4 regions of the Vibrio metoecus genome follow, and region 2 is predicted to be linked to each of the others. Evidence: predicted binding sites of a transcription regulator. Region 2 holds the regulator's gene; each other region holds the start of a gene.
The links. Region 2 encodes PurR, which represses purine synthesis genes. Its sites were predicted from a motif close to TNANGNAAACGTTTNCNTNA; they were not measured.
Positions count from the first base shown of each region.

Region 1: EPB59_RS07345 (inosine/guanosine kinase) is a predicted target of PurR. The motif match lies at 3,651-3,670, and genes of this name have one in related genera.
Region 3: glpX (class II fructose-bisphosphatase) is a predicted target of PurR. The motif match lies at 6,262-6,281, and genes of this name have one in related genera.
Region 4: EPB59_RS02090 (NCS2 family permease) is a predicted target of PurR. The motif match lies at 2,726-2,745, and genes of this name have one in related genera.

Region 1 covers NZ_CP035686.1:1,628,453-1,636,227, reverse strand. Annotated here, with positions in the region: gene EPB59_RS07365 (DUF3833 domain-containing protein) at 1-207, shown strand, start outside; gene purB (adenylosuccinate lyase) at 298-1,668, opposite strand; gene hflD (high frequency lysogenization protein HflD) at 1,726-2,343, opposite strand; gene mnmA (tRNA 2-thiouridine(34) synthase MnmA) at 2,366-3,481, opposite strand; gene EPB59_RS07345 (inosine/guanosine kinase) at 3,746-5,050, shown strand; gene EPB59_RS07340 (H-NS family nucleoid-associated regulatory protein) at 5,106-5,513, opposite strand; lysine riboswitch at 5,917-6,099, shown strand; gene EPB59_RS07335 (Na+/H+ antiporter NhaC family protein) at 6,215-7,775, shown strand, end outside.
Region 2 covers NZ_CP035686.1:1,004,084-1,011,858, reverse strand. Annotated here, with positions in the region: gene mukF (chromosome partition protein MukF) at 1-782, opposite strand, end outside; gene cmoM (tRNA uridine 5-oxyacetic acid(34) methyltransferase CmoM) at 794-1,576, opposite strand; gene elyC (envelope biogenesis factor ElyC) at 1,693-2,520, shown strand; gene torR (two-component system response regulator TorR) at 2,626-3,330, opposite strand; gene torD (molecular chaperone TorD) at 3,555-4,217, shown strand; gene purR (HTH-type transcriptional repressor PurR) at 4,570-5,580, shown strand; cyclic di-GMP riboswitch class I at 5,739-5,824, shown strand; gene EPB59_RS04685 (TfoX/Sxy family DNA transformation protein) at 5,939-6,526, shown strand; gene EPB59_RS04680 (TVP38/TMEM64 family protein) at 6,808-7,497, shown strand; gene EPB59_RS04675 (DUF2007 domain-containing protein) at 7,526-7,775, shown strand, end outside.
Region 3 covers NZ_CP035686.1:29,432-37,206, forward strand. Annotated here, with positions in the region: gene trmL (tRNA (uridine(34)/cytosine(34)/5-carboxymethylaminomethyluridine(34)-2'-O)-methyltransferase TrmL) at 1-51, opposite strand, end outside; gene cpxA (envelope stress sensor histidine kinase CpxA) at 133-1,521, opposite strand; gene EPB59_RS00130 (response regulator) at 1,521-2,207, opposite strand; gene EPB59_RS00135 (CpxP family protein) at 2,393-2,893, shown strand; gene fieF (CDF family cation-efflux transporter FieF) at 3,004-3,909, shown strand; gene pfkA (6-phosphofructokinase) at 4,171-5,133, shown strand; gene glpX (class II fructose-bisphosphatase) at 5,205-6,212, opposite strand; gene zapB (cell division protein ZapB) at 6,527-6,769, shown strand; gene metF (methylenetetrahydrofolate reductase) at 6,832-7,719, opposite strand.
Region 4 covers NZ_CP035686.1:453,349-461,123, reverse strand. Annotated here, with positions in the region: gene frsA (esterase FrsA) at 1-814, opposite strand, end outside; gene gpt (xanthine phosphoribosyltransferase) at 911-1,375, opposite strand; gene EPB59_RS02090 (NCS2 family permease) at 1,413-2,705, opposite strand; gene EPB59_RS02085 (aminoacyl-histidine dipeptidase) at 3,584-5,056, shown strand; gene EPB59_RS02080 (ATP-dependent zinc protease family protein) at 5,293-5,736, shown strand; gene rimK (30S ribosomal protein S6--L-glutamate ligase) at 5,733-6,638, shown strand; gene EPB59_RS02070 (succinylglutamate desuccinylase/aspartoacylase family protein) at 6,625-7,686, shown strand; gene EPB59_RS02065 (sodium-dependent transporter) at 7,742-7,775, opposite strand, start outside.

The DNA of each region.
Region 1 (7,775 bases), 620 kb from region 2:
GTTGGAACGGCTCGTGGTAAAGAAGTGGGTAATGCACTGCAGTGGCAATACGATTTTGTGTTGCCACGCGACAGAGGCGATGTGCAAGTACACTTCGATGACTGGTTGTATCGACAAGATGACAAGCGGGTATTTAATTTAACCAAAATTCGCAAATTTGGTCTTGAAGTCGGTCGGATTACTCTGTTTTTTGAAAAGCACGAGTGAAACGGTCTGGTATAAACCAAGTCGATAAGTCGTCAATAAGTAAAAGGGGAGCTGTTGCTCCCCTTAGTCATTTGGTCTCTCTTGTCGAGATTACAGCTTGTCCGTCAGCTCAATCGCGTAGCCAATATAGCTGGCTGGTGTCATGGCTTTCAGGCGCGTTTTCTCTTCGGCAGGCAGCTCTAAACCGTCGATGAATTGACGCATCGCTTCGCCATCAACACGCTTACCACGAGTCAGCTCTTTCAGCTTCTCATATGGCTTTTCAATGCCGTAGCGGCGCATCACAGTTTGGATTGGCTCAGCCAAAACTTCCCAGTTGTGATCCAGTTCTGCGAGCAGTGCATCGCGGTTCACTTCCAGCTTGCTGATGCCTTTTAGGGTTGAAGTATAGGCAATGAGCGCATAACCCACACCCACACCGAGGTTACGCAGAACGGTAGAATCCGTCAGGTCACGTTGCCAACGAGAGATAGGTAGCTTTTGTGCTAGGTGAGTAAACATCGCGTTGGCCAGCCCCAAGTTACCTTCCGAGTTTTCAAAGTCGATTGGGTTGACTTTGTGTGGCATGGTAGAAGAGCCAATTTCACCCGCGATGGTTCTTTGTTTGAAGTGGCCCAGAGCAATGTAACCCCAAACATCACGATCAAAATCGATCAAGATGGTATTGAAACGTGCTACTGCTTCAAACAGCTCAGCAATGTAATCATGCGGCTCGATTTGTGTGGTGTATGGGTTCCAGTCTACACCCAAAGATTCAGTGATGAACTCTTCGCTGAATTTATGCCAATCTACCGTTGGGTAAGCAGAAAGGTGCGCGTTGTAGTTACCCACCGCACCGTTGATTTTGGCTAGGATTTCTACGTTAGCGATCTGCTTGTATTGGCGCTCCATGCGGTAGGCCACGTTCGCCATCTCTTTACCCATGGTCGATGGAGAGGCTGGCTGACCGTGAGTACGAGAAAGCAGCGGAATATCGCGGTACTCTTCGGCCAGTTTGCGAATTGCGTCAATCACATTGCGAATTTCAGGCAGGATCACCGTGTCACGCGCTTCTTTGAGCATCAACGCATGTGAAGTGTTGTTGATGTCTTCTGAAGTACAAGCAAAGTGGATAAACTCATTCACTGCATGCAGCTCTGGCATCGCAGCAACTTTCTCTTTCAGGAAGTATTCCACGGCTTTTACATCGTGGTTGGTAGTGCGTTCAATTTCTTTGATACGCAGTGCATCCGCTTCATTGAAGTTCGCGGCAATCGCATCAAGGAATTGATTCGCTTCGGCACTGAATGCAGGCACTTCTGCGATCTCAGCAGTGGCGGCTAGCTTTTGTAGCCAGCGAACTTCAACGATAGTGCGGTACTTTAGGAGACCAAACTCACTGAAGATACTGCGTAACGCAATCGTTTTACTTCCGTAGCGGCCATCTACCGGTGAAACAGCAGTCAATGCTGACAGTTCCATGTTCTTCTCCTGAATATTGAGTTAAAGGTGTGAGTAATTTGAGTGGGTTGTCATCATTTAGATTCGCGCTAATAAAAGCTGCGCCTGTTCGATCATCTTTTTACGACCGAAAATCAGGTGACGACGTCGTCCGCCAACCTGACGCCACAATACGGCGCAGCGGATCCCTGACAGGAGTAGGGCGCGCACTTTGTGCTGGTTAGCGGTTTGCTGTAATACGGCTGGAGTACCAGTCACTTGAATGCGAGGACCAATCGGGCTAATCACATCAAGGTAAATACTGGCGAGGTTACTGATCATCTGATCATCAAATAAGTCAAAATGCTCAAGCTGGCGCTCAATCATTTGAATGCGATCGCCTAATTGACTCATCGTGTCACGGCGGCCACTCAACTTACGTTCAAGCGCCATTAGGCTAATTAGATAACGGGTGATTTCGCTACCTGATGGTGTGCTGTCAATCCCTTTGACCAAGCACTCCAAGCCGAGCTTGAGCTGACTTTCGTGGCCGAAAACTTCCAGTGTATTACTGGGATTAGTACACGTAATGGCTTTGAGCGACGTTTCAAACGCATCTGAATCACAGTGACCATTTTGGGCGACTTGTTGAACAAGTGCCACAGCCTGACAAATGCCAGCGAAAGCGATGGTACGGTCGTAAATTGCGTTAGCCACGTAAATCTCCTAAAAATTGACTCTAAATGCGCTCTTCAATGATGCCGCCACCAAGGCAGATTTCACCTTGATAAAACACGGCGGATTGTCCTGGCGTTACAGCTACTTGCGGCTCATCAAACATCACTTTAATTCGGTCATCACTGAGTGGAATGATGGTACAAGCGATGTCGCTTTGGCGATAGCGGGTTTTCACGCTGCAACGTAGAGGTTCAGTGATTGGAGTACGGTCAACCCAATGCAGCTGCGCCGCCACCAAACCGTGAGACTTGAGCAGGGGATGATCGGCGCCTTGTACTGCAATGAGCACATTGCGTTTGAGATCTTTATCCGCCACATACCATGGCTGTTCGCTGCTCTCTTTCATACCACCAATGTGCAGACCTTTACGCTGTCCGAGTGTGTGGTACATCAAGCCTTGGTGCTCACCAATCACTTTGCCTTCCGGGGTCTCAATTTTACCCGGTTGAGCTGGCAAATAGCGAGATAAGAAGTCGGTAAATTTGCGCTCACCGATAAAACAAATACCGGTTGAATCTTTCTTCTTCGCCGTAATTAAGCCTTGTTCTTCGGCAATGCGGCGTACTTCTGGTTTTTCTAGTTCACCGACGGGGAATAGGCTGCGCGCCACTTGCTCATGACTCAGTGTATAAAGGAAGTAGCTCTGATCTTTGTTACCATCGAGACCGCGTAACATCTGCGGTTTTTCACCATTTTGCGGGAAAGTACGGCGCACATAGTGACCCATGGCAATGTAATCAGCATCCAGCACTTCATCGGCAAATTCTAAGAACGCTTTGAATTTAATTTCTTTATTACACAGAATATCTGGGTTTGGGGTCCGTCCGGCTTTATATTCCGCGAGGAAGTATTCAAATACGTTATCCCAGTATTCTGCGGCAAAATTAATGGTATGAAGTGGGATGCCGAGTTTGTCACACACTGCCTGAGCATCTGCAAGATCTTCCGCCGCAGTACAATACTCTTCGTTATCGTCTTCTTCCCAGTTTTTCATAAACAGGCCTTCCACTTGGTAACCCTGTTGCTTGAGAAGATAGGCTGAAACAGAGGAGTCAACCCCTCCAGACATACCGACAATCACTTTCTTTTGGCTGTTTGCGCTGTGCTCTACAGACATCACTTTTCTACCACTTGAGGAACTTGGACGGGGATTCTAACAGAAAGAATTTTTCGAGGACAGATCCGAGACGGTAATCACACTTCATCTGACTTCAGTCAAATGTTGCTAAATCATTGAATCACTTGTGCTCCAATAGCTAAAGATGGAGAGCGAAATAAAATCATCATCGTGCAAACGTTTGCTATTTTTTCCTTTGTTGCTGCACTAAAAGGTGCGCGGTAGAATCGGCGCTCCTTTCATCCCAGAAGCCTAGTAACCCTTATGAAATTTCCTGGCCAACGCAAATCTAAGCATTATTTTCCAGTTCACGCGCGTGATCCTTTAGTGATTCAAGCGCAAGAAAATAAGAAGATGTCGCGCACTCATATTATCGGTATTGATCAAACGTTGGTGGATATTGAGGCCAAGGTGGATTCAGATTTGATCGAGCGTTATGGGCTGAGTAAGGGACACTCATTAGTGATCGATGATCAAGCGGCTGAGGCCTTATATAACGAATTAAAAGATCAGCGTTTAATTACCAATGAATATGCAGGTGGAACCATAGGGAATACGCTGCACAACTATTCAGTATTAGCCGATGACCGTTCAACCTTGCTGGGTGTGATGAGCCAAGACATCAAAATTGGCAGCTATGGCTATCGTTACCTATGTAATACTTCTAGCCGTATGGATCTGAATTATTTACAAGGTGTTGAAGGTGCCATCGGGCGCTGTTTTGCATTGATTACCGAAGATGGTGAACGTACTTTTGCGATCAGCGAAGGTCAAATGAACCAATTACGCCCAGACAGTATTCCTGAGAAAATATTTGCCAGTGCATCTGCATTAGTGATCACCGCTTATTTAGTTCGCTGTAAAGAAGGCGACCCGATGCCAGAAGCGACAATGCGCGCCATTGAATATGCCAAAAAATACGATGTTCCTGTGGTATTAACTCTAGGAACCAAATTTGTTATTCAGGATGATCCTAAATTCTGGCAAGATTTTTTACGTGATCATGTTACTGTCGTTGCAATGAATGAAGATGAAGCATTGGCGTTAACTGGAGAGAGTGACCCTCTAGCGGCTTCTGATAAAACCTTGGATTGGGTTGACTTAGTGTTATGTACTGCAGGCCCAGTTGGTTTATTTATGGCCGGATATACAGAAGAATCAGCCAAGCGCGAAACCTCACTTCCATTATTACCTGGTTCGGTTGCGGAATTTAATCGCTATGAATTTAGCCGCCCTGCACGTAAAGACAGCTGTATAAACCCGATTCGTGTTTATTCACATATTTCACCGTACATGGGTGGGCCAGAGAAGATAAAAAATACCAATGGTGCGGGTGATGCAGCATTATCGGCCTTGTTACACGATATGGCTGCCAATAAATACCACAAAGAAAATGTACCTAACTCAAGTAAGCATCAACATGAGTTTTTAACCTATTCCTCTTTTTCTCAAGTGTGTAAATATTCAAATCGCGCCAGTTATGAGGTATTGGCTCAACATTCTCCACGTCTTTCTCGTGGTCTTCCCGAGCGGGAAGATAGCCTTGAAGAAGCTTATTGGGAAAGATAAAGATAATAAAAAGGCTCCTTTGGGAGCCTTTTTCATATTCGTTTGAAACGCTTAATTAAAGAGCAAACTCTTCGAGAGATTTACCTTCGTCGAGTGCTTTTTGAATGGCAGAAGGAGTACGGCCTTGACCTGTCCAAGTCTTTTCTTCACCGTTGGTGTCGATGTACTTGTATTTTGCAGGACGAGGAGCACGTTTGCCTTTTGCTTTCGTTTTTGTTTCACCAGATAGCGCAGAAATAAGCGCTTCTAGATCAATACCATCTTTAGCAATTTGCTCTGCAATCGCGGCTAATTTCGCTTCTTGTTCTGCACGAGCAGCAATTTCTTCTGCTTCGGCTTCTTTACGCTCTTCAACAACTGTAGTGAATTTATCTAAAGCTTCTTCAAGTTGCTCAATAGTCAGTTCGCGTGCATAAGCACGTAGGCTACGAATATTTAATAAAGTCTTAGTGATTTCCGACATTACCATTTCCTGTTCACAATTTGGATAACGAGTTAATACTAAACCTAGCTTATTATACTGACAAGTTTTCGCTGCAAATATTAAGTCAAAATAGTAAGAAAGTAAAAATATAAAGTTTATTTATATTGGTATTTCCTAGTTTTTGGAAAATTTACACAAGGCATATAAAAGTAACTGCAGAAAACGTATCACACAGATAAATAATATTAGACCGATATATCAAGGTGTGAGAATTTTTTATGAAATAGGTATCAATAGTATGGTTGATTTGTGAGCTGTGCCACTTGTTTTTCTCACCTATACCTAGTTGCATTGATATTTTTGTTAAGTAAAATGTTTCTTACCTAATGCGAAAAGCGGGCTGAACTTGAACCAAATGAATTGGAATAGTGAGCTACGAGGTTTTCGCCGTAGAGGAGCGATTACGAAGAGTATCCACAATTAGGGTGATGCCTATGAGTTGTGAAGAAAGGCGTTGTCGCCGAAGTCAGTTTGCCCATCAAAGCAACTGGCTGGGGTTACATCAAATAGGTGTAACACTGCCATAGTCTATATTGTTGTTAAACTATGGAGCGCTACTGTAGGGTTGGGTGAAGTGTTCGCTTCCCTTTCGCTTAGTTCAACATAAATTAAGTTGACATGAAGTCACTTAGTTTGTCTGCAGTAGATCTCTAACCATTTTTTACTGGTTTAGGAAGATCATGAATTTAATCGATTTTGCTTCTTCGCCTTTCTCAGTTGTGCCACCTCTTGTGGCTTTGAGTCTGGCTATCATTACTCGCCGCGTATTACTTTCTCTCGGTGTGGGTATTTTCTTAGGTGCTTTATTGTTGGCCGACTATTCTGTTGGTCAAGCGTTGCAATATATTGCCACTCAAGTCGGTAGTGTGTTTGTAAAAGACGGGGCAATCAATGCTTGGAATATGAGTATTGTTGGCTTTTTACTGTTACTGGGCATGATGACTGCGCTACTGACATTGTCGGGCGGCACTCGCGCTTTTGCTCAGTGGGCACAGGTTCGAGTCAAAAGTAAACGAGGTTCGAAATTACTGGCAGCATTCTTAGGCGTATTCATTTTTGTTGACGATTATTTTAATAGCCTTGCTGTTGGTTCTATCGCCCGTCCGGTGACGGATCGCTTTTACGTTTCGCGTGCTAAGTTAGCCTATATTCTTGATTCCACGGCGGCACCGATGTGTGTGGTGATGCCCGCTTCAAGCTGGGGCGCGTATATCATGACCATTATCGGCGGTATTTTGGTTTCGCATGGTATTGAAGATTACTCCGCACTAGGTGCTTATCTACGCTTAGTGCCGATGAACTTCTACGCAATCTTTGCGTTGCTGATGGTATTTGCGGTGGTATGGTTCCAGATGGATATCGGCCAGATGCGCAAACATGAAATTGCTGCCTCTCAAGGTCGTGGTTTTGAAGAAGATCCAAGTACCGATGCGAAAGAAGCGCATGAGCTGAATGAAGAACTCGACATCCACGAAAGTGAAGGTGGTACTGTTTTAGATTTGGTTCTACCTATCGTCTTCCTTGTTGTTGCGACGATTAGCGCAATGATTTGGACTGGCGCGAGCGCATTAGCAGAAAGCGGTCAATCCTTTAATATTTTGGGGGCGTTTGAAAATACCAATGTAGGTACCTCATTGGTTTATGGCGGATTAGTTGGTCTGGCGATGGCCTTTGTCACCGTATTTCGTCAAAAATTGCCAACAGTTGAAATCGCAAAAACGTTGTGGACTGGCGCTAAATCGATGTTTGGTGCGATTCTGATCCTGATTTTTGCGTGGACGATTGGCTCTGTGATTGGTGACATGAAGACGGGGACTTACCTTTCATCATTAGTACAAGGGAATATTGGCCCACATTGGTTACCGGTCATTTTGTTCATCTTGTCAGGCGCAATGGCGTTTTCCACCGGCACATCATGGGGTACTTTTGGCATTATGCTGCCGATTGCCGGAGATATGGCGGGAGCCACCGATATTGCGCTGATGCTACCTATGCTCGGTGCGGTGCTTGCAGGTTCCGTTTTTGGTGACCACTGCTCACCGATTTCCGATACCACCATCCTGTCATCGACAGGCGCGCGTTGCCACCATATTGATCACGTCTCTACTCAGCTGCCATATGCGTTAGCCGTTGCTTTGGTTTCTGCATTGGGCTACGTAGTGTTAGGTATGTTTGGCTCACTGTGGTTAGCATTAGGTGCAACTTCTGTGGCTTTTGTGGCAGTGTGCTTTATCTTTGCTT
Region 2 (7,775 bases):
AGCGCAAACAGTGTCTCTTCGATGAAGTCCAATTCCAGATCGCCATACACGCACTCCTGAATATCGAGGATTTGCGTTTGCAACTCATCGCCTGCCGCTTGCAAGGTATCTTGCAGCTCACGCAGTTTGGCGGAAGTTTCGGACAGCAAAGCTTCACAGTTGTTGATCGCATCGCGCCAATCTTTATTCAGCAAATCAGCAATCTGTTCTTTGACCGATTGTTGCTGCTCATCCATCACACGCTGGTTGAGATCGATGCGGTCAAAGATTTCACTGACCGAATATTTGAGCACACCAAACACGTTTTTGCGCCAATGAGCGACACTGCCACCCTGCTGCGCAGATTCCACGGCCTTCGCCATCTCATCCGCGACCATAGAGAGTTGGATGGATAGTTTGAGTTTGGAAAATTCGCGATGACGAACATAGTAATCGGTAATGCCGATCGCTAAAGGAGTCAGACGGTAGATGCTGGCACCTTCCGTCATTTCGCTGGTAAAGCGGCTTAATAAGCGCTGCTTGACCAGATCATTAATCGCATTGTTAGCCCGAAAGGCTGAGGCTTCTCCCGATTCTGCAAACAAGCGCGTCACTATCGCGAATGCATCGTGAAGTTCCCCTTCTCCGAGCTCTTCATCAAATCTTTCATTACTGAGCACAGCAATCGCGAGCAAAAATGCCAGCCGCTCAGTAGGCAGATTCAATGAGAAGTCATACTGTTTTACCCAAGTGACGAGTTCGTCGATGGGCTTTTGCACAGTATCCTGAGTAAACTCACTCATTGTGTTTCCTGTTATTGTTTTTTCTTAGCCCATACGTGAATGTATCGGCCCAATGAGAGGTAAGGCTCCTGACGGCAGAATTTGCGCTCCAGTGCCACCAAATCCTCATACTGGTATTCGCCCATGTTTTTCATGTTTCCGATGTAATCACTGAAACAACGAATACCGGATTTCCCGCAGATCTCAAAACCCGATTCTTCGATCCATTGGAAGACCTCTTCGGGGAGCAAGCCTTTCTGCGGTTGTAATTTAAACCTTTTACGGTGCGGCATATCTTCTAGCACGTGCGGAATGTTGCCACACACGGCGTTTTTGTAAACCAAACCGTGATAGTTGTAAAACATCACCGACACCATGCCACCCGGTCTAACTTGCGCCAACAAATTTTGCAACGCCGGTTTGGGCTCCGCTAACCATTCCATCACCGCATGAAACAGCACCAAATCCACGGGCGCATCAAGGTGTGCTTGAATCGTCTGCACTGGTGAGTGGACGAAGCGATACTGCTTAAGCAGGCCATTGTTTGCAATATCCTGTTCGGCCAATTGCAACATTTCCGAAGAAAGATCACAGAGTGTCACTCGATGCCCAAGGCGAGCGATTTTTTGCGATACTTGCGCCAAGCCGCCACCCGCATCGAGCACGTGCAAGGGAACTTTTTGCGTGTCCAGTTGACTGAGAAGCTGCTCCAAATCTTCCCAAACAATGACTTGGCGGATCTCACCTTTGTCAGAACCGTATATATTTTTTGCAAATTTGTGGGCAATATCGTCGAAATTGCGATCTTCTGTCACAGTAGCTTGAGTTATGATAACGAACCGTGCCTGCTATTCTGTCATACGAATGGCAGGAATAAAGAGGCTTCGACTCTTTTTATACTCAAGTGCTGTTTTTTCGGACTATTTTCTCTATGTTTGAGCTGAAAAAAATTTTTTCTTCACTGTTGATGCCTCTGCCAGCACTGCTGATCATTGGTTTCGTGGGCCTGATGCTGATCATGTTCACGGCAAAACGTAAAACTGGCTGCCTAGTGGTATTATTCTCTCTCACTGGGTTATTTCTGGTTTCCTTTCAACCTGTGGCGACTCGTTTGTTGATGCCCCTTGAACGTACTTACACGGCATTTTTACCCGTAGAAGGTACTCTTGACTACGTGATGGTGCTCGGTAATGGCCATGTGGTTGATGATGACATCCCCCCCACCTCCGAGCTTACTCGTGCCGCACTTATGCGTTTAACGGAAGGCATTCGTATTAGTCGTATGTATCCGGGTTCTAAGCTTATCCTCTCCGGTTACGCTGGCGGCAGCGAAGTTAGCCACGCTCGGATGATGGCGCGTGTCGCTTTGGCGTTAGGCGTACCTAAATCGGATATTATTTTGCTGGAAACCGCCAAGGATACTTGGGAAGAGGCACGCCAAGCGGCCGCTTTCGTGCAACAAAAGCGTATGGTGCTCGTCACCTCAGCAAGTCATATGAAGCGCGCGATGCGCGAATTTGAATCGGCAGGTTTAACGCCAATTCCAGCACCAACTAACTACTTAGGCCATCTCAATATTGTTCAGCCTTGGGATAAATACATTCCTAAATCGCGCTATCTTGAGCAAACCGAACAGTATTGGTACGAAACCTTAGGCCTATTGTGGCAAAAACTGCGTGATACTGTTGCCGGTGATGGCAGTGAACAGGTACAGGTAGGAACGCCCTCTGTCGTAGAAGAAGCTCCGACAACGCCCTAATCGTTCCCCCTCCGCTAAGTCGTTACAAACATAAAAAAACCGGCAATATGCCGGTTTTTTATGTTTGGGATGAGCCTAATGCAAACACATTGAGTGTAAATCAGTTTAATCCCCTGCAAACATATACCCTTCACCGTGAACGGTGACAAAAATTTGCGGGTTCTTCGGATCCATTTCCATCTTGGCGCGCATACGTCGAATCAACACATCAATAGTACGATCGTTTGGCGCATCCACACGATGACTGATCATGTTCAAAATACGCTCACGACTCAGCACTTGATTAGGATAAGAGGAAAGTGCAACTAACAACTCGTATTCTGCTTTGGTGAGTTTCACCGGCTCACCATTTCGGCTCAAAGCACGACGCTGTATATCGAATGTCCACTCACCAAAGTAAACCAACGTATCGTCTGCCTTCTCGCTGTATTTATCGCGGCGAGCCAACGAAATACGCCACAACAAGTTTTTCACTCGAACTTGTAGCTCACGCAAATCGACGGGTTTAGTCACATAATCGTCGGCGCCCATTTCAAGGCCAACAATTTTATCGATACTGTCTGTGCGTCCTGTCACTAAAATAATGCCAATCTCCGACTGGCCACGCAGTTCTCGCGTCAATAACAGTCCATCTTCACCAGGCAAATTAATATCCAGCAAGACTAAATCGATGTCATTGAGCTCAAGTGCTTCTCTCATTTGTGCGCCACTTTCCGCTTCTGTTACTTGGTAACCTTCATTTTGAAAGTAACCGCTTAACTTACTACGGGTGACGAGGTCATCTTCAACCACAAGTACGTGATAACTCATAGTGCACCATTTTAAATAACGGGATTTATCGCTCACTCATTCTATTCATATTTGTTAATAACTCGAGAAATATCGTGAGAAAACTCACCTTTCCTTGATACAACGCAAGCTTTATTTAACAGATTAACAACGTATTCTTTTCTTTTCACAAACTGTCATATTTTGCATGATTGCTGTTCATTTTTATGGTTTAGACTACGCGTCAATCGATTGGGAGAGCAAACATGATCCAAGAACTGAATATCCTCAATGAAAAACGCGCAGAAATTTATTGGTGGCTTTCGAGTCTCTTTTTTAAAGAACTGACTGAACAAGATATCGCCCATTATCACTCAGTTGAAATCCGTACTTTCTTAACCGCACTTGCCGATGAGGAAAGCTTAGCGATGGAAGTGAAAAGTTTGATCGATGCACTCAATCGCTTGCAAGATCGCCAAGATGCACAGTTGGAACTTGCCGCTGATTTTTGCGATCTATTTTTAAAGTCCGATCGTGACTCAGCGTTACCCTATGCATCTGTCTACACAGACAAAGGATTACTCAATGGCAAGCCCGCACAACTCATGCGTGAATTACTCAGCCACTATAACGTGAATGTGGATCCGAACCTTAATGAGCCCGCCGATCATCTCGCGATTCAACTCGACTTTCTTGCGCATCTTGTTATCAGCAATACCCCGAATAAAGAAGGCTCCGAGGTTAACTCAGCTCTCAAGACACAATCTGATTTCATTACTCAACACTTATTGAGTTGGTTACCCCTTTTTGTTGAACGTTGTACTCAGTTTGATGCGTTTGGTTTTTACGCGGCGGCAGCTCGGTTAACGTTGGCATTTTTACAGCAAGATCAACGTTACATCGATGAACTAGGTCAGCGCATTCAATAACAACACGTCTATTTTTATGCCCCTAACTTTACCATTGCAAAAAGCCAGGGGCATAAACAAATCAATTGTGAAAGAACTTAAAGTTTGATGAATGAATTTCGTTGCGGCGGATACATTTGCAGTCTAAAATCCACCCGCAAACGATAAAAACGAATAAAAATGTAAACCGCTGTTTCTTGGCGGTTTTTGTATTTTTATTACTTTAGGCATGATGATTGAAGCGCTTTACGTACGGTATATGTAGTTCCTCGCCGCACAGAGTGTGAAGATTCGCTCAGTCTCGCCTTACTTCTGCTGATTTAATTAACCAATAACATTCGCTGGCATCAGCAGTCATCGACAGGAACACTCTATGGCTACGATTAAAGATGTGGCGCGCCTTGCAGGCGTGTCTACCACCACCGTTTCTCACGTTATCAATAAAACTCGCTTTGTGGCAGAAACCACCCAAGAGAAAGTGATGGAAGCGGTTAAGCAACTCAACTATGCACCGAGTGCGGTCGCACGTAGTTTGAAGTGCAACACTACACGCACCATTGGCATGCTAGTGACTCAATCAACAAACCTGTTTTTCTCGGAAGTGATCGATGGTGTGGAAAGCTACTGTTACCGTCAAGGTTATACTTTGATTCTGTGTAACACGGGCGGCATCTATGAAAAGCAGCGTGATTATATTCGCATGCTGGCCGAAAAACGTGTGGATGGCATTTTAGTCATGTGCTCTGACCTGACTCAAGAGCTGCAGGAAATGCTCGACGCTCACAAAGACATTCCAAAAGTAATCATGGATTGGGGCCCAGAAACGTCGCACGCTGATAAAATCATCGATAACTCAGAGGAAGGTGGCTATCTCGCGACCAAATATCTGACGGATCGTGGACATACCGATATTGCCTGTTTAAGTGGTCATTTTGTCAAAGCCGCTTGCCAAGAGCGTATTCAAGGTTTCCGCCGAGCGATGGCTGAAGCGCACTTACCCGTGAATGAAGATTGGATTCTAGAAGGTAATTTTGAGTGTGATACCGCAGTCCTTGCCGCCGACAAAATCATTGCTATGGATAAGCGCCCAACTGCCGTATTCTGCTTCAACGACACCATGGCATTAGGTCTAATGAGCCGTTTGCAACAAAAAGGGATTCGTGTTCCTGAAGAAATATCCGTGATTGGTTACGATAATATCGAACTGGCCGAATACTTCTCTCCACCACTGACCACAGTGCACCAACCTAAGCGTCGTGTGGGTAAAAATGCGTTCGAAATTCTGTTAGAGCGTATTAAAGATAAAGAACACGAGCGCCGAATTTTCGAGATGCATCCTGAGATCGTCGAACGCGACACTGTGAAAGACTTGACAAAATCCTAACTTTCTTGACAATTCACAGAGCCTATATTTGAAAGCTTGTCACATAAATATGACAAAACTAATGTAGAGCGAGTATTATTAACATGGCTCATTCTCACAATTGAAATATCAGTATGTGAGAATGACCCAAGTTTGGTTATTTTTTATCAGGAAAAATGTCACGCACAGGGCAAACCATTTGAAAGAATGGGACGCAAAGCCTCCGGCCTAAACCAGAACATAGGTAGGTAGCGGGGTTACCGATGGCAAAAATGCATACACTATGTTGACTCATCATTGACACGGCAGTTGCATGCTTTTGCTAATTTTCTCGGACCTGATTTGGTGGCGTATGTAACAATACTCCGAGACTAACAGCATGGATAAACCAGTATTAAAAGATTCAATGCGGCTCTTTGAGCAGCTAGGACGTGTGAAATCTCGTTCAATGTTTGGTGGCTTTGGTATTTTCGTCGACGAAACTATGTTTGCGCTTGTGGTTAACGATACTCTGCACATCCGTGCAGACGATGCCACAATCGAAAAGTTCAAGCAGCAAGGTTATGAACCTTATGTTTACAAAAAGCGTGGTTTCCCCGTCGTCACTAAGTACTACGCTCTACCTGATGATTGTTGGAGTAATCCAACCTCTATCCTAAGTGAAGCTCGTATTGCGCTTGAGGTCGCTAAGACCGAACGTGAAACACAAGCACAAGCGAAGCCTGACCGTTTGAAAGATCTTCCCAACTTGCGTTTAGCAACGGAAAGAATGCTCAAAAAAGCCGGTATCGAAAGCGTTGAGTCTCTACACTCTTTCGGTTCTGTTGAAGCGTATAAAGCCATTCAACGTACCCATTCGGCAGAGGTTAGTCTTGAGCTGTTATGGGCTTTAGAGGGGGCAATCGAAGGTAAACATTGGTCAGTGATCCCACAAAATCGTCGTGACGAACTACTAAGACACCTTTGATTTCTCGTTTTGAGTTTGTCTTTCCTCGCCAAGTTTGTATGAATACTTTGAGTAAAATCTGATAACGCGTCCACACGGGCGCGTTATTTTTTTGAAAGAAATACGGCGCTTCCCCTGTCTTCTACTTCATAGCCCTAGTTCATACCAATCGGGCGAATTTATTTTGAGTCGATATACTTATACCCAAGTCCTGATGCATTGCCTTCATTACCAATGGGATAAGATATTCCACTTATGGCTATCAAAAGCCTCAATATCAAAGTGCTGACTAGGTACCACTCATGAACAAAAAGCTCATTATTGCCCTTATTTTGATCGCGATAACGGCGATCTTGGTGACACAATTTAGCCATTATCTGACGTTAGATGTGGCCAAAGCCAAGCAAGCCGAATTGGCAAACTACATTGATGCACATCTTGTACAAGCTGCGCTTATCTATTTTGTGTTGTATGTCCTGTTGACTGCCTTTTCGGTCCCAGGCGCCACTGTTGTCACCCTATTGGGTGCAGCACTGTTTGGGTTTTGGCTCAGCCTTCTGCTAGCCTCATTTGCGAGTACGATTGGGGCAACTCTTGCTTTCCTCAGCAGCCGCTTTTTATTGCGCGACTGGGTTCAAGCTCAATTTGCCGATAAGCTGTTAACCATTAACCAAGGTGTCGAACGGGATGGAGCCTTTTATTTGCTCTCGCTACGCTTAATTCCCATTTTCCCCTTCTTTTTGATTAACTTGGTCATGGGTCTCACGCCTATTTCCATTTGGCGTTACTATTGGGTCAGCCAATTAGGGATGTTGCCTGGCACAGCAGTTTATCTCAATGCCGGCACTCAACTAGCCGAAATCTCTAGCTTGAGCCAGATCGTTTCTGCACCAGTGCTCGCCTCTTTTGTGTTGTTGGGTGTATTTCCTGTTGTGGTGAAATGGTTCATGAATAAACTTCAACGGCGCCCTGTTTCATCACCGATGAAATGAGCTTGGGCTAGAACCCCCATCAACCATGATGAAAATTTATACTGCAAATCATCCATTAGAGGCTCATATCTTGATGCAGTTGTTGCATCAACAAGGGATCCCGTGTGAATTGCGTGGAGAGATGCTGTTTGCGCTGCGTGGCGAGCTCCCGATGGATTCCAGCAGCGCACCATCACTTTGGTTAAAGAAACCTCAGCAGAAAACCGCCGCCGAGCAAATCATCGCTGAGTATCTTAATCCGCCGAAACAATCTCGCTGGTTATGCCCACAATGCGGCG
Region 3 (7,775 bases), 970 kb from region 2:
GTTGCCCGTGTTGGGGGCGATTTCTGGTTCGTAGAGAGCAATATCAAACATAACCGATGTTCAGTGAGTACAAAGAAGAAGGGGCGAGTATAGCCCCTTCTTGGGTTGGTTGCAGCGATTGGTCAACAATGCTTACGTAGCTTGTAAAGGTAAAGTGAAGCAAACTCGTAAGCCACCTAAACTACTGCGTGTTGCGCTGATGGTGCCGCTGTGCTGGCGAATCGCACTTTCAGTGATGGCAAGCCCTAACCCCGTGCCGCCGCTGTGTCGATCTCGCGCGGTAGAAACTCGATAAAATGGGCGGAATATATCGGCTAACTGCTCTTCGGGTACACCTTCTCCATCATCATCAACGCTGACGGTGAGTTGGTTATCTTGCACGATAAACGCCACATGGATTCGTTGTTGTCCGTAGTGAATGGCGTTTCGCACCACATTTTCTAGCGCACTCATGAGTAGCTTTGGCGTCCCGTTGATGCTGCGATCTGGGATCGCTTCAAAAGTCAGCGTTTTGTCCATTTGTTCCGCTTCAAACTCGGCATCTTTAAGCAGTTCTTCCCATAGACTACTGAGAGGCTGTACTTCACGCATCAAGTGGCTGTTGGTTTGCATGCGTGATAGCGCGAGTAAGTCGCCAATCATCTGCTCTAAACGCTGCGCTTCGGTATCAATCCGTTCTAATTCGTTGCTGCTGCCTTGTTTGCGCATGGCTAATGCGTTGGCCATACGCAGCCGAGTCAACGGCGAGCGTAATTCGTGTGAGATATCAGAGAGCAGCCGCTGTTGCCCCGACACCATTTGATTCACGGCATCCACCATTTGGTTGAAGCTGCGTCCGGCCTGCTGAAATTCCGCCGTACCGCGTTCTAATTTTGGGTCATGCACAAATTCACCACGTGCGACGCGCTGTGCGGCTTGTGCCAGATTTTGTGCCGGCTTACTCAATGCCCAAGCGAGCCACAATAACAGCGGTGTGCTGACTAGCATGATCGCCAACAGTAGTTGGAATGGCTTATCAAATAGGCGCAGCAAAAAGGGTGGTGGTTCATCCCAGCGCATCCCGACATACAGCAGTAAATCTTGTTTGGCCAACGTAATGGGAACCGGGCCAGCCAGCATATAGCGGCCATAAAGCCGTTGCTGGGGTTTTTCGACCGATTCAATGCTGGAAGAGAAGTTTTGCAGGGCTTTCAGGCGAAAATCAGCATGTTTGGAGGAGGTCAGTACATTCCCTTCCAAATCAGTCACAAAAAATTGGGGGCGGCCATCATGTTCACGTTTCGACATGCCTCGACCTTCTAATTGATAGAGAATTTTGCCTAACTCGGTGGTGTTTTGGTACTCCGACTCAAAACGTGCTTTGCTTTCCAGCAGACGTTGGTATGCCTCAGGTGACAGGTCACGCGATTTGCGTGGATCAAGGTGTGGTAGGGTGAGTACTGCGAACAAGACCAACAGCATGGTAAACCAGAAAATCGCGAAAATTCGCCCATACAGGTTATTGAGTTTCGGTAGGCGCATCACTCCTCCTGAACCATTAAATAGCCGCGGCCACGCAAGGTTTTGATGCGGGCTTTACCATCCTGCCGTTCAGGCAGTTTTTTGCGCAGATTAGAGACATGCATATCAATGGCGCGATCAAACGCAGCAAGGCGTTTACCGAGCACTTCTACACTGAGCATCTCTTTGGTGAGCGTTTCTCCCGGCGACTGCACAAAATGGGTCAGTAGCGCAAATTCAGTGGTGGTGAGATCGAGCAATTGCCCCTGACAGTAGGCTTCTTGTTTGCCGGGATAGACTTGGAGATCCTGACATTCGATGACGTCTGAGTGTTTGGGGGGAAGCGCATTTTGCGTACGACGTAAAATCGCCCGAATACGCGCCAGCAGTTCTCGATCACTAAAAGGTTTGGGTAGGTAGTCATCTGCGCCCAGCTCTAGGCCGATCACGCGATCAATCTCTTCGCCTTTGGCGGTCAGCATTAAAACCGGAGTTGCCCATTTTTCACGCAGGCGCTTTAAGGTCTCCATACCATTGAGCTTGGGCATCATCACATCAAGGAGGATCAGATCGACCTCATCGCTGACCGCCGCCAATCCTGCTTCACCGTCATTGGCTTCAGAAATATCAAAGCCTTCATACTGTAAAACTTCCGTTAATAGGCTGGTCAGTTCAGTGTCATCATCGATCAAAAGGATATGTGCCATAGCTGCCTCGTAGATTGCTTAATTGCTTTCAGTTTACCGTGAAAAAAGTACCGCAGTCAGTGAGCAATCAGCTCTTTACGATTCTTTACGCTGTCTATACGTCACTTGACCTTGCAAGTCGTAATCTATGTTCAAGCGCTGCAGAGCAGCCATGTAATCCATAACGTCATGTAGAGGAACGAATTATGAAACTTGCCAAAAAAATGATTTTAGCCGCCGCTATGCTTCCACTTACTTTGGGTACGACCGCTGCGTTTGCCTTTGGTGGTCACGGTTGGGATAAGGACGGAGATGGCTCTTGTGGTGGTAAAGGCGAGCGCGGGATCTGGAAGCAGCTCGATTTAACCGCAGAGCAGCAGGCTCAACTCAAAGAGATGCGTGAGGCTGGACGTGAAGAGATGCGCGCTAATCGTGGACAAAACCATGATGCGATGAAAGCACTACATTCACAAGAGCGTGCTCTGGTGTTAGCTGCTGACTTTGATCAGGTCGCCGCCGAAAACCTTGCAAAACAGATGGTGGATCAACAAGTGACTCACCGCGTAAAAATGATGGAGAAACGCCATCAAATGATGAGCATTTTGACCGCAGAACAGAAAGCCAAATTGCAGACGTTGCAACAAGCACAAATGGATCAGTGCATGATGGACGGTTCTCACGGCAAAGGTAAACCTCGTCATCAATAATGACATCGCACATTCCATCACCACAAGGTAGCCTCGCGCTGCCTTGTGGTTTTTTGCCTCTCGGTTATATACTCGGGCTTCTTTAACTTAATGAATACAATGGTGAGGCGATGAAAAAAGAATACGCCCGTTTAGTCACAATGGCAGCATGGACGGCAACGTCAGTCGCGACGCTGCTACTGGTGGTCAAAGTGGTTGCGTGGTGGGTGACAGGTTCGGTTAGCTTACTGGCTTCTTTAATCGACTCGGTGCTGGATATTGCAGCCTCTGTGGTGAACCTCATCGTATTGCGTTTTGCTCTGCAACCTGCCGATCAAGAACATGCATTTGGACATGGCAAAGCGGAATCATTGGCCGCACTTGCCCAAGCCATGTTTATCTCTGGCTCCGCTTGTTTTCTGATCCTTAACGGTGTGGATCGTTTCTTCCGCCCACATGAACTGAATGCACCTGAGCTAGGTATTTATGTCAGTGCGTTGGCGATGGTGGTGACTTTTGGTTTGGTGTTATTCCAACGTCATGTGGTGAAAAAAACCGGCAGTCAGGCGATTGCGGCAGATTCACTCCACTATCAATCGGATCTGCTGATGAACGCGGCAATCATGGTGGCACTAGGATTAAGTTGGTGGGGCTTTGGGCAAGCGGATGCGATATTTGCGATCGGCATCGGCCTCTATATCTTACTGAGCGCCTTTAAAATGGTGCATGATGCGGTGCAAACACTGCTCGACCGTAAATTACCCGATGAAGAGTTGGAGCAGATCCTCGCGATCTGTCTGAGCGTAGAAGGGGTGATTGGAATGCATCAATTACGGACGCGAATGTCAGGGCCGGTAAGATTCATCCAACTTCATTTGGAATTGGATGACAACATTTCATTGCTCGAAGCGCATCATATTTCGGATCGGGTCGAGGATAAGCTGTGTGATGTCTTTAAAGGCGCGGATGTTTTGATTCATCAAGATCCCCATTCCGTGGTACTTGAGGCAGAACAGCGACAAAAATCTCAATGGTGAGGCGACAAAAGAAGTCTGTTTGGCTATCTTTTCCCCAAGTTAACAAAAAAACGCCAATCCTGACATGAATCAACACTGGGTCAGTACAAAACTGTAATACTCTTACATAAGTAGAAAACTTACAGAATTTAGTGCAAATAACAGTAGTATTCCTAATCGGGAAAGGTAACATTACGCACAGTTTTTGAATTTTTCTGTCTGGTTCCTACAAACCAGACGGCGTAGAAATTGATATTCGATTCGCAAAGTTCGAGGGTGAGCATGATTAAAAAAATCGGTGTTTTGACGAGTGGTGGCGATGCCCCAGGTATGAACGCGGCTATTCGTGGCGTAGTGCGTACAGCACTCGGCGCAGGTCTAGAAGTGTTTGGTATTTATGACGGTTACCAAGGCCTGTATGAAGATCGTATCAAGCAGCTAGACCGTTCAAGCGTGTCTGACGTGATCAACCGCGGCGGTACTTTTTTAGGCTCTGCACGTTTCCCACAATTTCGCGAAGTAGAAGTTCGTGAGAAAGCGATTGAAAACCTGAAAAAGCACGGCATTGAAGCCTTAGTGGTTATCGGCGGTGACGGCTCTTACATGGGCGCCAAAAAACTGACCGAAATGGGCTTTCCCTGTGTCGGTCTGCCAGGCACTATCGATAACGACATCGCAGGTACCGATTACACCATCGGCTATTTGACGGCATTGAACACCGTTATTGAAGCGATTGACCGTCTGCGTGATACCTCTTCTTCACACCAACGTATCTCTATTGTTGAAATCATGGGCCGTCACTGTGGTGACCTGACTCTGACTTCTGCGATTGCGGGTGGCTGTGAATACATCATCACGCCAGAAACTGGTCTGAACATGGAACAGTTGATCTCTAACATCAAAGACGGCATCACCAAAGGTAAGAAGCATGCGATCATCGCGCTGACTGAGCTGATGATGGATGCTAACAAGCTGGCGAAAGAGATTGAAGCAGCAACAGGCCGTGAAACTCGCGCAACCGTATTAGGTCACATCCAACGTGGTGGTAAACCTACGGCATTTGACCGTGTACTCGCCTCACGCATGGGTAACTATGCGGTGCACCTCCTGATGGAAGGTCACGGTGGTCGTTGTGTTGGTATCCAGAAAGAGCAACTGGTTCATCACGACATCATTGATGCGATTGAGAACATGAAGCGTCCAGTTCGCACAGACCTGTACAAAGTCGCAGAAGAGCTATTCTAAGCACACTCCGCTTTGTATCCAGAGACAAAAAAGACCGCCAAGGCGGTCTTTTTTATGCGTGGAATTCTGAATTAAAGAATGATGTCGCGCACTTGTTGGTCTTTACGCTCCAGATAGTGAATTGAGCGGATACGACGAATGGTGCGGCAGCGACCACGGATCAGCAGAGTTTCTGTCGTTGCGATATTACCTTTGCGGCTGATGCCATCGAGCAAATCGCCTTTAGTAATACCGGTTGCCGCGAAAATGACGTTATCACTGCGTGCCATGTCTTCCATCTTCAGCACTTTGTTCGCTTCAACGCCCATTTGTTGGCAACGTTCAAGCTCTTTGGCACCCCAAATACGGTTATCTTCCGTATCACCTTTGACTTGGTGACGAGGCAGCAGGCGGCCTTGCATATCACCATCCAGTGCGCGGATCACCGCTGCAGACACCACACCTTCTGGCGCGCCGCCAATGCAGTACATCATGTCTACTTCACTATCGGGCATACAGGTCAGAATCGAAGCTGCCACATCGCCATCTGGCACCGCAAACACACGCACGCCCATTTGTTGCATCTCGGCGATGACGTTATCGTGGCGTGGTTTGGCAAGTGTAATCACCACTAAATCGGTTAATGCCTTACCAAGTGCTTTGGCGACATTGCGCAGGTTATCTTTCAGTGGCAAATGCAGATCGATACAGCCTTTTGCACCAGGGCCAACCACTAATTTTTCCATGTACATATCAGGCGCTTTCAGGAAGCTACCTTTTTCGCCCGCGGCCAGCACTGCTAACGCATTCGATTGTCCCATGGCGGTCATGCGCGTGCCTTCGATCGGGTCAACCGCAATGTCTACCGCATCGCCACCTAAGCCAACTTGCTCACCAATGTAAAGCATTGGCGCTTCATCGATTTCACCTTCACCAATCACGATTTCGCCGCTGATTTCGGTTTGATTGAGCAGGGCACGCATCACTTCCACCGCAGCACCATCGGCGGCATTTTTGTCGCCACGTCCCAACCATTTATAGCCTGCCAGTGCGGCACCTTCAGTGACTCGGGAAAAAGCCATTGCTAAATCGCGTTTCATGTTTGCTCCAAACCAAGAGAGAAATTTTGCGCGGGATTCTATCACATTCGTAAGTAAACGTTTGCCTTTTGCGGTCGCTAGCCTTTGCCTTCGATCAAAATCGAGCGAAAAAAGCCAAGTTGTGAGTGAATGGGTTAGTGCAAAGTGGGCTTCGCGGCCACTTCCGTTAAGCTTGCGTCAATTTGCGCGGTTTTTTTAACCGAATAGCGAAAAAGATCGAACTTAGGGCGTGTTTCTGCGCACAGGGCTGAGTAGAATGATCTCAATCAGTGAAGCCCACTTCACCTCAATCGAATCAACAAGGGTAAAACGTCATGTCTTTTGAAGTATTAGAAAAACTGGAAGCGAAAATTCAAACCGCGGTCGACACCATTGCACTGCTGCAAATGGAAGTTGAAGAGCTGAAAGAAGAAAAGCAACAGCTGCAAAATGAAGCGCAAGAGCTGCGTGAAGCACGTGAAGCGCTTGAGCAGCGTGCACAGCAAGTTCAACAAGAACATGCGGCATGGCAAGAGCGCATCCGTAGCCTGTTGGGCAAAATGGAAGACGTGGAGTAATTCTCCTCATGAAAACGCCGACAGTGATGTCGGCGTTTTTGATCTTGGCGAGGAGTATTCTTTTAAGCTTGTGGTCGCACACCCAAGGTGTGGCATAACGCGTAAGTCATTTCGGCACGGTTTAGCGTGTAGAAGTGGAAATCTTTCACCCCTTCACGGCACAGCACGCGCACCATATCAATGGCTTGGCTTGCACCTACCAATTGACGAGTCACCGGATCCTCATCCAACCCTTCAAACTGTTTCACCATCCAATTGGGAACTTTCACGTTGTTTTGCGCAGCGAAGCGCGACGCTTGTTTAAAGTTAGAAACCGGCAAAATTCCAGGAACGATTTCTACGTCAATCCCAGCCGCAACACAACGATCGCGAAAACGCAGGTAGCTTTCTACATCAAAGAAGAACTGAGTGATAGCACGATTCGCACCTGCATCGACTTTACGTTTTAAATTGAGCAGATCCGCTTGCGCGCTTTTGGCTTCAGGATGCACTTCAGGGAAGGCGGCCACAGAAATATCAAAATCGTGGCGCGATTTGAGCAGTGTCACTAGATCCGAGGCATACATGTCAGGCTTACCACCACCGGCCGGAATATCACCACGCAGCGCCACAATATTCTGGATACCGTTATGCCAGTAGTCATCAGCGATCTGGATCAGTTCATCACGAGTGGCATCAATACAAGTCAGGTGTGGCGCGGCAATTAAACCGGTTTGATCTTTGATCGCTTTAATGATCGAGTGAGTACGGTCACGCTCGCCAGAGTTGGCACCATAAGTCACCGATACGAATTTAGGTTGGAGAGTCTTCAGGCGATGAACCGAGTTCCAAAGCGTCTCTTCCATTTGAGGAGAGCTAGGTGGAAAAAACTCAAACGAAACATTGATGTCGGAAAGCTCCGCAATGTTCTGGTTCAATGCATCGATATGGCTAGCGTGTGTGTATCCCATCTTGTACTCCCTGTGACTGAGTGTCACTGCCTGAATCTGAATTGACGTTTAGACGT
Region 4 (7,775 bases), 550 kb from region 2:
GAAAACCAATTAGCCCGACACGAAAATGGTCGACCCAAGGCAGATCGGCCAACTGATTCAGTACGGCTTGATGAAGGCAGGACGAGTCTTCCGTCAGCGGCCATTGCGAGCTCGCTCCTAGTGATGGCATATCAATCGTCAGCATAGCGATGTCTCGTTTGGCTAAATAATCGCGAAACAGACGCCACATATCGGTCTGTAGGCTATCCAACCCCGCACTGACCAGCACCACAGGCTTAGGAGAATCCGTATTACACAAATGAAGATAACCTGCGATTTTTTTGTTTTTGTAAGAAAACTCTAAACGTTTAACCACAAAACCGGTGAGCTTCGCCCCCTCTTGATAGGCGTTATTGGCCAGTACCTGTGCTTGCAAAGCTAAATTGTCATTTTTGAGGTGCGGATAACCCGCGATGCTATAACACAGAGCAGCAGTGAACATTTCATCCGCAGCCTCTTCGCCTTGACGTTCAGCCGCTTGCTTTTGGTGCAGCATGCCAACCCGAGTCCACTCATAAGTCCAATTGCCACTACGGTAGCCCATTACGGTATCTAACCATTCATCATGAGTACGTGAATGAGTGGATGACGCAATCCGAGCGAGCACTTCTTCCTGTTCTACCGGATTAATCCCCTGCCACACCCATTGCAAACGACGTAAATTGCGATACCAAGCAGAAGATGATTGTTCACGGCGAGCGTCTAACAGCTCTAAACTGCTTGGCATATATTGGGTAAGCGAAGACGTTTCTTTGGCTTGTTTATGGTTTTGGAATAGGGTCTCAGACAGGTTTTTGCTGATCGCTTCTGACATGGCAAGTCTCTATGCTGGCATTACGCTAAGTTGGCCTAACAGTAGTAAAAAAAAATGACCCTTGAAAGGGTCATTTTCAAATTCTATGCAAAAAGACTACTTTTGCTTACGATTGACTGGCTCAACGTAGGACAGAACCATATCCCACGGCTGTTCTATCCAAGTGTCTTGTGCAATATCAACCACATACTCATCGACCAAGTCTTTACCTGCAGGTTTAGCACACACAGTGACAAATTTAGCTTTTGGATACATTTCGCGAATTTTACGCGCAGTATCACCGCTATCCACGAGATCATCAATGATCAGGAAACCTTCTCCGTCATGCTCTGGTGCTTTCAGAACCGTCATATCACGCTGGTGATCATGGTCATAACTAGAGATACACACCGTATCCACATAGCGAATACCCAGCTCGCGAGCGAGAATTGCAGCAGGAACTAAGCCACCACGGCTGACACCCAAGATACCTTTCCATTGTTCTGCTGGCATTTGACGCTGTGCAAGTTCACGGCAGTAATGCTGCATATTGTCCCAGGTGATAACGAATTTTTTGCTCATGTGATAAACCTAAATTGAATTTTTATAATTTCTTCTCTTACGCTGCCAAAATGTATTTGATGACAAAAATGGCTGCCATCACCCATACACTGAGGGAGACGCTGCGTCCTTTACCACTGAAGAGTTTGATCGCCGCATAAGCAATGAAACCCAGTGAGATACCTTCCGCAATTGAGAATGTCAGAGGCATCATCAAACAGGTGACAACAGTGGGTGCCGCTTCAGTCAGGTCACGCCAATCAATGCTCACTAAGCCTGACATCATCAGAATAGCTACATAGAAAAGTGCACCAGCTGTTGCATAAGCTGGGATCATACCCGCTAGTGGCGAGAAGAATAATGCAAGAAGGAACAAAATGCCAACCACGACAGCGGTTAAACCGGTACGTCCACCCACCGCAACGCCGGAAACACTTTCGATGTACGACGTGGTGTTTGAAGTACCGAGCAGCGCGCCCACAGACGTTGCTGTAGAGTCAGCTAACAGTGCACGATTTAGGCGAGGAATTTTGCCATCTTTTTCAATCAAATCCGCTTTTGTCGCTACGCCCACCAAAGTGCCTGCGGTATCAAACAAGTCAACAAATAGGAAAGCAAACACCACTGAAATCATCCCCAATTCAAAGACTGAAGAGAAATCCAGTTGCAAGAAAGTCGGCGCAATGCTTGGTGGCGCGGACATCACACCGCCCCATTGTACATCACCGAAAACTAAACCAAGGCCTGTCACCGCTAAAATGGCAATCATCACCGCGCCTTTGACGCCGCGATACACTAAACCAATGGTCAGGAAGAAACCCACCGCACCCAATACCGCATGCAGTGAGGTGATCGCACCGAGTGAAACCAGTGTCGCAGGGTTATCAACGACGATTCCCGCATTTTTTAATGCGATGAAAGCCAAAAACAAACCAATACCCGCCGAGATGCCAGTACGTAAAGAATGCGGAATAGAATTGATGATCCACTCACGAATTTTGAATAGGCTGAGTAGGATAAACAGCACACCAGAGCAAAACACCGCGGCCAGTGCTACTTGCCATGTATGCCCCATGCCAAGAACCACACCGTAAGTAAAGAAGGCGTTAAGTCCCATACCCGGTGCTTGGGCGATCGGATAGTTTGCGATAAAGCCCATGATGAAACAGCCAATCGCTGCAGCCAAACAGGTCGCGACAAACACAGCTCCGCGATCCATGCCAGCATCCGACAAAATCGCTGGGTTAACAAAAATAATGTAAGCCATGGTCAGGAAAGTGGTGACCCCAGCGAGGATCTCAGTACGCACGTTCGTGCGATATTCACTGAGTTTAAAAAGCTTTTCCAGCATGTTCGAATCCTTTAAAGATAAAAAGTAAACGGTTGCGTAAACGATTGGCGGCGATTATAGAGTTATCAAATAACAAATTCCAGACACAATTCTGACTGCGCGCTGGTTTTCTAGGCAAACGAGGAAAAGACCTAGGACGAGGAAGGAAAATTGAGCTTCACAAACAAAATGTTGCGATCAACATCGACTGTTATCTTTGTAAAGCACAAAAAAAACGCCACCTCAACAGAGATGGCGGTGAATCATATCAACCAAATTTGGTTGCCAATAAATTCTAATTTAGGGGTGAACAAAACTTGTTCGAGACGCAAAAAATTTGCGTATTAGTAGCCGAAGCTACGAGGGTATGCAAAGTTACCGGTATACACAGCGTGTTGATTCCAGAACATTACAGACGATAAACCTTTATTCATAACTATCACCATTAAAATCAAAAACTGTTTACTTGATTTCTCGGTTCCATGGAGGCGATAAATCGGACTCATCCTTTGAGCGTTTTTTCTTCGCTAGCGAAGTTGTACATAAATATACCACCAAGAAATTTAATTACAATAAAAATAGTGATTAAAATCACAAAAATCATTTTATTTGATCTCTGTCAGCATATTAAGGTAATTAAATTACAGTTTTATAAAGTTAAATTACACCAAAAGTGCATATTGATGCATTTCATTAGCCAACCAAGAGGCTTTACTCTGTTCGGCGGCATAAGACCAAAAAAGTAAAACCCGCATTCCTAGCACTTTTTGACCTACACCACCGCCTAGCTCAGTGATATGCTGTGCAGCGAAAGTACCCACCTGTTACAGGTAAATTCTCTACCATGAACGAATTTGGCTAAGAGAATAAATGGGAAAACCTACAGTAAGGAGTCATCTGTGTCTGAGTTCCAAACCGAAATCAGTAAGTTATCGTCAAATCCTATTTGGCCTTTTTTTGCGACCATCTGTTCCATTCCACACCCTTCAAAACATGAAGAGGCGTTAGCTCAATACATCATTGGCTGGGCAAAGGAACAAGGTTTCGCTGTACGTCGTGATGAAACAGGCAACGTCTTTATTAAAAAGCCGGCGACACCAGGCATGGAAAATCGTAAAGGTGTGGTACTTCAAGCACACATTGATATGGTGCCGCAAAAGAATGAAGACACTGAACATGACTTCACTAAAGACCCAATTCAACCTTATATCGATGGCGAATGGGTCACAGCAAAAGGAACGACTTTAGGTTCCGACAACGGTATTGGCATGGCTTCTTGTCTTGCGGTGCTGGCGTCTACAGATATTCCTCACGGCCCAATTGAGGTTTTACTGACGATTGATGAAGAAGCGGGGATGACTGGCGCTTTTGGTCTGAAAGAGGGGTGGCTGGAAGGCGATATTCTGCTCAATACCGACTCAGAACAAGAAGGCGAAGTTTACATGGGTTGCGCCGGCGGTGTGAATGCCGAGTTTGCTTTCCCGATTGAACGTGAAGCGGTTCCTGCTGGCTATGTTGGCCGTCAACTGACCTTAAAAGGCTTGAAAGGCGGCCATTCAGGTTGTGATATTCACACTGGCCGCGGTAACGCGAACAAATTGATGGCACGCTTCTTAGCCGGACATGCTAAAGAATTAGAACTTCGTTTAATCGAATTTCGTGGCGGCAGTCTGCGTAACGCCATTCCACGCGAAGCGTTTGTGACGGTGGCACTGCCAGAAAGCCGAGTCGCCGAATTAGAAACACTGTTTAACCATTACACTGACTTACTCAAAGCGGAGTTGGGTAAGGTTGAAACCAGTCTGGTGACGTTCCTTGATACCAAAGAGATCAACGCTCAAACCCTGACATCTAGTACACAGCAACGTTTTATTGCCGCGCTCAACGCTTGCCCAAATGGCGTGATCCGCATGAGTGATGACATCGCAGGCGTCGTAGAAACTTCACTAAACGTAGGTGTGATCACGACCGAAGCTGCACAAATCAAAGTATTGTGCCTTATCCGCTCGTTGATGGATTCGGGTCGCCAGCAAGTGGAAGGTATGCTGAAGTCAGTCGCTGAACTGGCCGGTGCAGAGCTTGAGCTTTCTGGCGCGTACCCAGGCTGGAAACCGGATGCTGATTCCGAGATCATGCATATTTTCCGTGATATGTACGAAGGCATATACGGCCACAAGCCGAACATTATGGTGATCCATGCTGGCCTTGAATGTGGACTGTTTAAAAAACCTTATCCTAATATGGATATGGTTTCGTTCGGTCCAACCATCAAGTTCCCACATTCACCTGATGAAAAAGTAAAAATTGATACCGTCGATCTTTACTGGCAACAAATGGTCGCGTTGCTAGCGAACATTCCTGTAAAAGCTTAATGCTTTAAAAAAGCCGAGTGAAATAACTCGGCTTTTTTGTATCAATTTTTTTTGTCGAAAAGGAAAATTTAATTCATTAGCTTGAATTTAAGGTTGGCTGCTAGAGTTCGCCCCCTTGAAGTTCCCAGAGTTATTCACCAAACTCTCTTCAAGCGACAACTTGCCAAACGCAGGTTGTTTCGAGGGTGCTGCTTGTCCTTAGCGGTATCTGAAATTCTCAAACTAATGAAATTGCGATGAAAGAAAAAATGATTGTCGGATGGCGTGAGGAACTCAGCCTTCCAGGGTTAGGTATTGAGCGCATTAAAGCGAAAATCGATACCGGAGCCCGAACGTCTTGCTTGCACGCGTTCAAGGTAGAGAGCTTCACTAAGGAAGGAGCTCCGTGGGTTCGTTTTTGGATCCACCCGATGCAAAAGAATGACGCGCTAGTGAATGAATGTGAAGCTGAGGTAGTAGACGAACGAGTGGTTCGTGACTCCGGTGGCCACGAAGAAAAACGCTACGTCATTCGGTCGGAACTTAGCTTTGGAGGCCAAATTTGGCCAATTGAGATCACGTTAACCAATCGAGAAAACATGGCATTTCGTATGTTATTAGGTCGTACAGCCATGCATCACCGAATCATCGTTGATCCAACTAAATCGTTTTTAATCCCTTTCGAGGAGCCGAGTAAATGAAAATTGGTATTCTGTCGCGTAACGCTTCGCTGTATTCGACCAAGCGTTTGATAGAAGCGTGCAAACAGCGTGGCCATGAAGTTCGTGTGATTGATGCCTTGCGCTGCTACATGAATATCAACTCCGAAAAGCCGGAGATTCATTACAAAGGTGAAGAACTAGCGGGTTTTGATGCCATCATTCCTCGGATCGGAGCTTCTGTGACCTTTTATGGCACCGCGGTATTGCGCCAATTCGAAATGATGGGAGTTTACCCCGCTAATGAATCAGTCGCCATTACTCGTTCACGCGATAAACTGCGCTCTATGCAGTTACTATCCCGTAAAGGGATCGGCATGCCGATCACAGGTTTCGCAAGTAAACCTGATGATGTGAAAGACTTGCTCGACATGGTGGGTGGTGCACCGGTGGTGATCAAACTGCTGGAAGGCACACAAGGGATCGGCGTCGTTCTCGCCGAAACTCGTACCGCGGCTGAAAGCGTGATTGAAGCCTTTATGGGACTCAAAGCCAACATCATGGTGCAAGAGTACATCAAAGAAGCAGGCGGTGCCGATATTCGCTGTTTCGTTATTGGTGATAAAGTGATTGCCGCAATGAAGCGCCAAGGTGCCGATGGCGAGTTTCGCTCTAACCTGCATCGTGGCGGCACGGCATCACTGGTTAAAATCACTCCACAAGAACGTAAAACCGCGATTGACGCTGCAAAAATCATGGGCTTGAATGTCGCAGGTGTTGATTTGCTCCGCTCCGCTCGTGGCCCACTGGTGATGGAAGTGAACTCTTCACCCGGTTTAGAAGGTATTGAAGCGGCAACTGGCAAGGACATTGCAGGAATGATTGTCGAGTTCATTGAGAAAAACGCAGCCAGTAAAAGGACAAAAACTCGTGGCAAAGGCTAAAAAGCACAGCGCATTTTCATTTTTGGGGGAAACCATTTCCCCCACTTCCCGACGAGTTATCGAACTCGAAGCCGCCAAACTGTATACCGACTCCCCTCTTTCCATACCAATTGAAGTTATCCACGGTTCGGCTCCCGGCCCTGTGTTAATGATCAATGCCGCTATTCATGGGGATGAACTCAACGGCGTAGAAATTATTCGCCAACTGCTCAACACTCTCGATGAGAAAAAACTCAAAGGCACACTCATCGCTGTTCCTATCGTTAATGTATTCGGTTTTATTCATAAATCCCGCTATTTACCTGACCGCCGCGATTTAAACCGCTGTTTCCCAGGCAGCGAAAAAGGCTCCCTAGCTTCTCGCATGGCACACACCTTTTTCTCTCAAGTCGCCGAACGTTGTGATTACATTCTCGATCTGCATACCGGAGCGATTCACCGTACCAACCTACCGCAAATTCGGGCGGATCTGAGTAACAGCGAAACCCTGCGCATTGCACAAGCGTTTGCCACTCCAGTTATCATTGATTCGCCCTTACGGGACGGCTCGCTACGTAGTGAAGCGGAAAAGCAGCAAATTCCAGTATTAACCTATGAAGCGGGTGAAGCACTACGTTTTGACCCAATAGCCATCAATGCAGGCATTATTGGTGTAAAACGGGTCATGCAGGCAATTGGTATGCTCAGGGCCAGCCGTAAAAAAACACCAGCTTCGATCATTGCTAAATCCACAAGCTGGCTACGTGCAGAAGCCGACGGCATTCTACGTACTCTGGTATCACTGGGGGATAAGGTTGAAAATGGGCAAATACTCGCTTATATCAACTCGCCACTTGGCAAGCTCGAAGTAGAGATCCGCGCCAATAAAGGCGGCATCGTGATCGGCCAGCAAACCCTGCCATTAGTGAATGAAGGGGATGCCGTATTCCACCTTGCTTACTTCGATCAAGATGATGATATTGTTGAACAGGTAGTCGAAGAATTCATTGAAGAGTTAACTGAAGCCGATTTAGAGCCGCTCACCACTGGCCATATCATGACTCAATAAGTGATACATAGAAAAGCCCTCATGACGAGGGCTTTGTTGTATCTGTTCGCCGTATTTAACCAAACGAAGCCCAGATAACTGTCGCCACC